DNA from 2 places in the Kitasatospora sp. UYEF31 genome. Region 2 is predicted to be linked to the other one. Evidence: riboswitches for the same ligand, from Rfam matches in the RefSeq annotation. Region 2 holds a riboswitch; the other holds the start of a gene.
The links. Region 2 has a riboswitch for thiamine pyrophosphate ahead of thiO (glycine oxidase ThiO). Riboswitches for the same ligand answer to the same signal wherever they lie in the genome.
Positions count from the first base shown of each region.

Region 1: it holds a riboswitch for thiamine pyrophosphate, as region 2 does, so the genes downstream of both, thiC (phosphomethylpyrimidine synthase ThiC) here and thiO (glycine oxidase ThiO) in region 2, are expected to answer to the same signal.

Region 1 is NZ_JBXAWK010000086.1:13,767-17,172, forward strand. It holds gene thiC (phosphomethylpyrimidine synthase ThiC) at 156-1,898, opposite strand; TPP riboswitch at 1,891-2,001, opposite strand; gene AC0Z36_RS27550 (hypothetical protein) at 2,144-2,344, shown strand; gene AC0Z36_RS27555 (flotillin family protein) at 2,504-3,406, shown strand, end outside.
Region 2 is NZ_JBXAWK010000050.1:26,000-29,405, forward strand. It holds gene AC0Z36_RS22350 (thiazole synthase) at 1-344, opposite strand, end outside; gene thiS (sulfur carrier protein ThiS) at 348-569, opposite strand; gene thiO (glycine oxidase ThiO) at 566-1,735, opposite strand; TPP riboswitch at 1,732-1,842, opposite strand; gene AC0Z36_RS22365 (NAD(P)/FAD-dependent oxidoreductase) at 2,118-3,317, shown strand.

The DNA of each region.
Region 1 (3,406 bases), on a different contig from region 2:
AAAAGTAAGATTCCCGGGTATTTCAGAAGCTGTTTTCAGCTTCTGAAATACACCGGGATCTTCAGTACACCGGTCAGCCCGTTGCGGGTAGAACGATGAGCGCGATGCTGTTCAGACAGTGCGCCGTTCACACACCGCGCCGTTCAGACAGTGCGTCAGTCAGCGGCCAGCGGCAGGTACACCCGGCCGCCCGCAGCCGCGAACTCGTCGGACTTCTCCTTCATACCCGCCGCGATCGCCTCCGCGGTCTCCAGGCCGTGCTCGGCGGCGTACACCCGGATGTCAGCCGAGATCCGCATCGAACAGAATTTCGGACCGCACATCGAGCAGAAGTGCGCCGTCTTCGCCGGGGCGGCCGGCAGCGTCGCGTCGTGGAACGCCCGCGCGGTATCCGGGTCGAGGGCCAGGTCGAACTGGTCCTGCCAGCGGAACTCGAACCTGGCGTCGGACAGGGCGTCGTCCCACTGCTGCGCGGTCGGGTGGCCCTTGGCGAGGTCCGCCGCGTGTGCGGCGATCTTGTACGCGATGACTCCGGCCTTGACGTCGTCGCGGTCGGGCAGACCCAGGTGCTCCTTGGGCGTGACGTAGCAGAGCATCGCGGTGCCCCACATCCCGATCATCGCCGCGCCGATGGCGCTGGTGATGTGGTCGTAGCCGGGCGCGATGTCCGTGGTCAGCGGGCCGAGCGTGTAGAACGGCGCCTGGTCGCAGATCTCCTGCTGGCGGTCGATGTTCTCTTTGATCTTGTGCATCGGAACGTGCCCGGGGCCTTCGATCATCACCTGCACGTCCATGCTCCGGGAGATCCGGCCGAGCTCGCCGAGGGTCTGGAGTTCCGCGAACTGCGCCTCGTCGTTGGCGTCGTGGATCGACCCGGGACGCAGGCCGTCGCCGAGCGAGTAGGTGATGTCGTACGCCCGGAGGATCTCCGTCAGTTCCTCGAACTTCGTGTAGAGGAAGTTCTCCTGATGGTGCGCCAGGCACCAAGCCGCCATGATCGAACCGCCGCGCGAGACGATGCCGGTCTTGCGCTTGGCGGTCATCGGAACGTACGCGAGGCGCACCCCCGCGTGCACAGTCATGTAGTCGACGCCCTGTTCGGCCTGCTCGATCACAGTGTCGCGGTAAAGCTCCCAGGTCAGCTCCTCGGGTGCCCCGTCAACCTTCTCCAACGCCTGGTAGAGCGGCACCGTACCGATCGGCACCGGAGAGTTGCGGATGATCCACTCGCGGGTGGTGTGGATGTCCTTGCCGGTCGACAAGTCCATCACGTTGTCAGCGCCCCAGCGGGTCGCCCACACCATCTTCTCCACCTCCTCCTCGATCGAGGAGGTCACGGCGGAGTTGCCGATGTTGGCGTTGATCTTCACCAGGAAGTCCTTGCCGATGATCATCGGCTCGATCTCCGGGTGGTTGATATTGGCCGGGATGACCGCCCGGCCTTCGGCAACAGCCGCACGTACGATCTCAGGGTCAAGACCCTCACGGATCGCCACGAACTCCATCTCGGTGGTGACCAAACCCCTTCGCGCGTAGGCGAGTTGGGTCACGGTCTGACCACTCGCAGCGCGCCGCGGCCGGATTCCCACGCCCGGGCCGTCGGGCGCGGTAAGCGCCGCGATCACGCCGTCGTACCGCTCAGTGTCCGCACGCTCGTCGATCCACCGCTCGCGCAGCGGCGGCAGGCCCTTCTTCACGTCGGGCGTGAAGTTCGGGTCGGTGTACGGGCCGGAAGTGTCGTACAGCCGCACCGAACTGTCGTCGGACAGGTGCACGGTCCGGACGGGAACGCGGATGTCCTCGCGCGAACCCTCGACGTAGCCCTTGTGGTGCGCGGGACTGATCGGCCCGATGCTGAGCGGCCGCACCGGGGCAGACTTCTGCTGATTGATCGTCATTGGAAAAGCTCCCTACGCCGGCATTACCCGGTCAGGTTCATGCGGTCGACGCAGACGTCAGCGCCCTCTCAGCCCGGTGTCCCGAGCTCCCGCGTGGTTCCAGAAGTACAACGGCAACAGCGTGGCACATCCCGGGCTGAGGAGACAGGGCGGGTACGGAACGCTCCGAGTGTGGGGCGCGTTCCACGTGAAACATCCAAGTCAGCGGCGTACGGGCCACCCTGCACAATGTCCGCATGACAGAGATGACGGGACTTCGCGGCAGAGTCACCGGCCGGATCGCACCAGGGCTGGTGGGCGAGGTCATGATCTCCGTGCGCGGCGGCAGCGAGGGCTTCTACGCGTACGCGGTGATCCCAGGAGAGGTCTTCGAAAACGGCATGCTTGTTGTAGTTGTGGAGCACCTGCCACCCAGGACGGTGTACGTGGCCGACGCCTTGGGCTGACCTTCCGATGAGGGACTTCCGTCTTCTTTCCTCAGTCAGGTAGCGAATCCGCCAAGCCCCTTGGCCGCAGGTCATCACGGGGGGCACAATCGCGATCACGCCGCCACGTCACGGACGCATCTGGTGCAGCCCTGCGGCGTACCACTAGGGGGACGGCCGATGACTATCGGCTTGATCGTCGGAGTATTTGTTGTACTCCTCCTGATCATCATCATTTTCAAACTCATGTGGCGGGTCGCCGAACCCAACGAGGCGTTGCTGATCTCCGGATCACGCAACCGCGCCGAAGGGGTCGTCGAGGGGATGGGTTTCCGGATCGTCACCGGTCGCGGCACCTTCGTGATCCCGGGCGTCCAAGCAGTCCGCAAGCTGTCACTCGACCTGAACGCCGCGGACCTCGCGGTGGACTGTGTCACCAAGCAGGGCATCCCGATCCATCTGCGCGGCATCGTGATCTTCAAAGTCGGCGACGACTTGGCCTCGATCGCCAACGCCGCCCGACGCTTCCTCGACCAGCAGAAGCACATGCCCGACCGGGTGCACAACGTCTTCGCCGGGCACCTGCGCTCGATCGTCGGCGGGCTGACCGTCGAAGAGCTGATCCGCGAGCGGGAGCGGCTCACCGAACAGACCCGGGCTTCCTGCGGCACCGAGATGGAGAAGCTCGGGCTAATCATCGACAGCCTGCAGATCCAGGAGATCCTGGACGCCACCGGCTACATCCAGAACCTGGCCGCACCGCACGCCGCAGCCGTACAGCGGGACGCCCGCATCGCCGCCGCCAACGCGGACCGGGACGCCACCGAAGCCGAGCAGGCAGCAGCCGGCCGCAAGGCCGAAGCCACCCGCAACAGCGAGATCCTGCAGGCCGGCTACCAGGCCGAACGGGACGAAGCCGCAGCCAAGGCCACCCAGGCCGGGCCGCTGTCTGAGGCCACCGCGCGCCAGCAGGTCATCGTGCAGCAGACGAAGGCCGCGACGCTTGAAGCCGAACGCCGCGAGCAGCAACTGCAAGCAGACGTCCGCAAACCAGCCGACGCCGAGGCCTACCGCCAGCGCACG
Region 2 (3,406 bases):
TCGTCGGCGATCACTTCGAGCTTGACCCAGTCGGTGCCCAGTGCCTCCCGGGCGAGCCTGGCGGTGAGGACGGCGTCGGCGGCGGTGAAGCACCCGGCGGTGTTCGGCAGGACGCGGATCCCGTGCCGGAGCAGGACGTCCAGGACCGATCCGGTGGCCGTGGGGTCCACCCGGCGCATGGCCACGGTGGTCAGTTCCGTGCCGGAGGCCAGGAGGGCCTGCTCGAGGACCTCCAGATTCGGCGCTCCGCCGGTCCCGGTGATCAGCCGGGAGGTGAACTTCTGTCCGGCGATGACCAGCGGGTCGGTGGCAGTGTCGACTTGAGTACTTGTTGTCATGGTCATGGGTCAGCCTCCCTGGACGGCGGTGAGGATCTCGATGAGGTCGCCGGCCGCCGGAGCCGTGACCGGCCAGGCGCCGCGCGGTACGACCTCGGCGTTGAGCGCGACGGCGACCCCCTTGTTGCCGGGCGCCAGCGCGGCGACCAGCGCGGCGACGGTCGTGCCCGGGGCGAGGCTGTGCGGCTCGCCGTTGACCGTCACGTCGACGGTGCTGGCCGGGTTCTTCATGGTGAGACCTCCGGGACTGCGGCAGTGGTCGGGGTGAACCTTCCAGGGCCGAAGGGGCGGACCACTGCGGGCACATCGCCGGTGGCGAGGATTTCGGCCACCGCGTCCGCCGTGACGGGGGTGAGCAGGACGCCGTGCCGGTAGTGCCCGGTCGCGACGATCAGGCCGGGCAGTCGGGAAGGACCGATGAGCGGGGCGTTGTCCGGTGTTCCAGGACGCAGCCCGGCGACGGACTCGACCAGGGGCAGTTCGGTGATCCCGGGGACCAGGGCGCGGGCGTCGCGCAGCAGTTCGTACACCCCGCCGGCGGTCACCCCGGTGTCGAAGCCCAGTTCGCAGCGGGTGGCCCCGACGACCAGTTCGCCGTCCGTACGGGGGACCAGGTACACGGCCCCGCCCCGGACGAGGCCGCGGACGTTGTGGGTGATCAGGGGCTGCGCGGGATCCATCCGCAGCCGCAGGATCTCGCCCTTGACGGGCCGGACCGGTGGCAGCACGTCCGGCGGCAGCCCGCCCACCGAGCCTGACCAGGCACCTGCGGCGAGCAGTACCTGACCTGCGGTGATGACACCGCCGCCGGCCAGTCGCACCCCCGTCGCCCGGTTGTTTCCCGTCACTATGGCGACAACGTCGCAGCGGACGAAGGTGACTCCGGCGCGCTCGCACGCGGACAGGAGAGCGGTGACAAGGCGGCGGTTGTCGATCTGGTGGTCGCCCGGAATGTGCAGTCCGCCGCTCACCGACGGGGAGAGCATCGGTTCCAGACCGCGGCACTCACGAGCAGTCAGCCACGTTGACTCCAGGCCGAGCCGCTCCTGGAAGACGTGTAGTTCCCTGAGGGCCGTCCGGTCGTCGGGATCGGCCGCGACAGCCATGGTCCCGCAGGCCCGGTAGCCGGACGGCAGGCCGGACGCTGCTTCGAGCTCGGCGGCGAACGCGGCGTAGCGGCCGGCGGAGGCGAGGTTGAGTCGCAGCAGCGCCTGTTCCCCGTACCCGAGCTCGCTGACCGGGGCCAGCATCCCGGCCGCGACGTGCGAGGCGCCGTGCCCGGGAGCGGGGTCGACCACGGTGACGGTGAGCCCGTACCGGCTGCGCGCCCGCCAGGCCGAGGCCAGGCCGATCACCCCGCCGCCGACCACAACGACGTCTGGTGTGGAAAAAACCATGATTGAGGAGATCTCCCTTCGCCGGCATGACCCGGATCAGGTTCGGACGGTCAGGGGCGGCCAGCCCCTCTCTCAGCCCGGTCCACCGGGCTCCCGCGATACAGGGCCACCGTACTGCTCACGTTGTCCCGGGTCGCACGAGGGGCGAGGCTCCTAAGGGAAAGACGGCGGATGTGAGCTGTGAACCACAGCCACTTCGCAGCGAACGCCCAAGCGGACCCACCACGAGGCGACTGAGCGAAGCGAAGGAGGGGGCACCTCCCGGACGGAGTCCGGGGGAGGGAGGATGACGCCTGAGCTTGGAGCCCGGCATAGAGGACTGTGAGGTATTTGACAGAGTCAAGGCCTTTGTCGGGCATCGCCGCCGAATAGGGTTCCCCCTATGGAAAACGTGCTTGTCGTAGGCGCCGGCATGGCCGGCCTGCAGACCGTGGTGGCCTTGCGGGACCAGGGGTACGCGGGGCGGATTACCCTCCTCGGCGCGGAGTCCCACCGTCCGTACGACCGACCCCCCCTGTCCAAGGACGTCCTGCTCGGCAAGAGCGACGACAGCTCCTTCGAGGTCGACTGGGACGCCCTCGGCGTCGACCTGCGACTGGGCGTCACCGCCACCGCACTGCGTCCCGGCGCCCGCGAAGTCGACACCGACGCGGGAGTCGTCCCGTACGACGGCCTGGTCATCGCGACCGGCGCACATGTGATCAACCTGCCCGGTGCCGCGGACCTGCCCGGTGTCCATGTCATCCGGACGATCGAGGACTCCCGGCGACTGCGCTCCGCGCTGGTGCCCGGGGCGCGCGTCGTGATCGTCGGCGCGGGCTGGATCGGGGCGGAAGTCGCCACCGCCGCGGCCACGCTCGGCTGCCGCACGACCGTCGTCGAAGCGTTGCGCGCACCGCTCGCCAACGCCCTGGGCACAAAACTCGGCGAACGCTTCACCCCGTGGTACGCGGAAGCCGGAATCGAACTCCTGCTCGACACCCGGGTGGACCGCCTGGAACAGGGCGCCGTCCACCTCACCCACGGCCGCAGCCTGCCGGCTGACGCCGTCGTCGTCGGCATCGGCGTCCGCCCGGAGACCGCCTGGCTGGCCGGATCCGGGATCGCACTCGACGCGCGCGGCTTCATCACCACCGACGCGCGGCTGCGCACCTCTCTCCCCGGTGTCTACGCCGTCGGCGACTGCGCGTCCTTCGCCTCGGCCCGCTACGACCGGGTCATGCACGTCGAACACTGGGACAACGCGCTCCAGGCCCCGCGCACGGTCGCGGCCAACCTGCTCGGCGCGGACGACGCTTACGACCCGGTGCCGTACTTCTGGTCCGAGCAGTTCGGCCGCATGGTGCAGTACATCGGCCACCATCCGGAAGGTGTCGAACCGCTGTTCCGCGGCACCCCCGGGGACGGGCAGTGGTCCGCCGGGTGGCTGGTCGACGGCGCGCTGGTCGCTCTGCTCACCGTCGCCCGCCCGCGCGACCTCGCGCAGGGGCGCCGGCTCATCAACTCGGGCGCCCGGGTCGACACGGTGAAGTTCGCCGACCCCGCGGTGCCGGTCAAGGACGCGATCGTCGGGCGGGCCTGATCGTCGGGCGGGCCTGATCGTCGAGCGGGCAAGTCAGTAGGCGGGCAAGTCAGTAGGCGGGTAAGTCGACCCGGGCGGGTCGAAGTGTG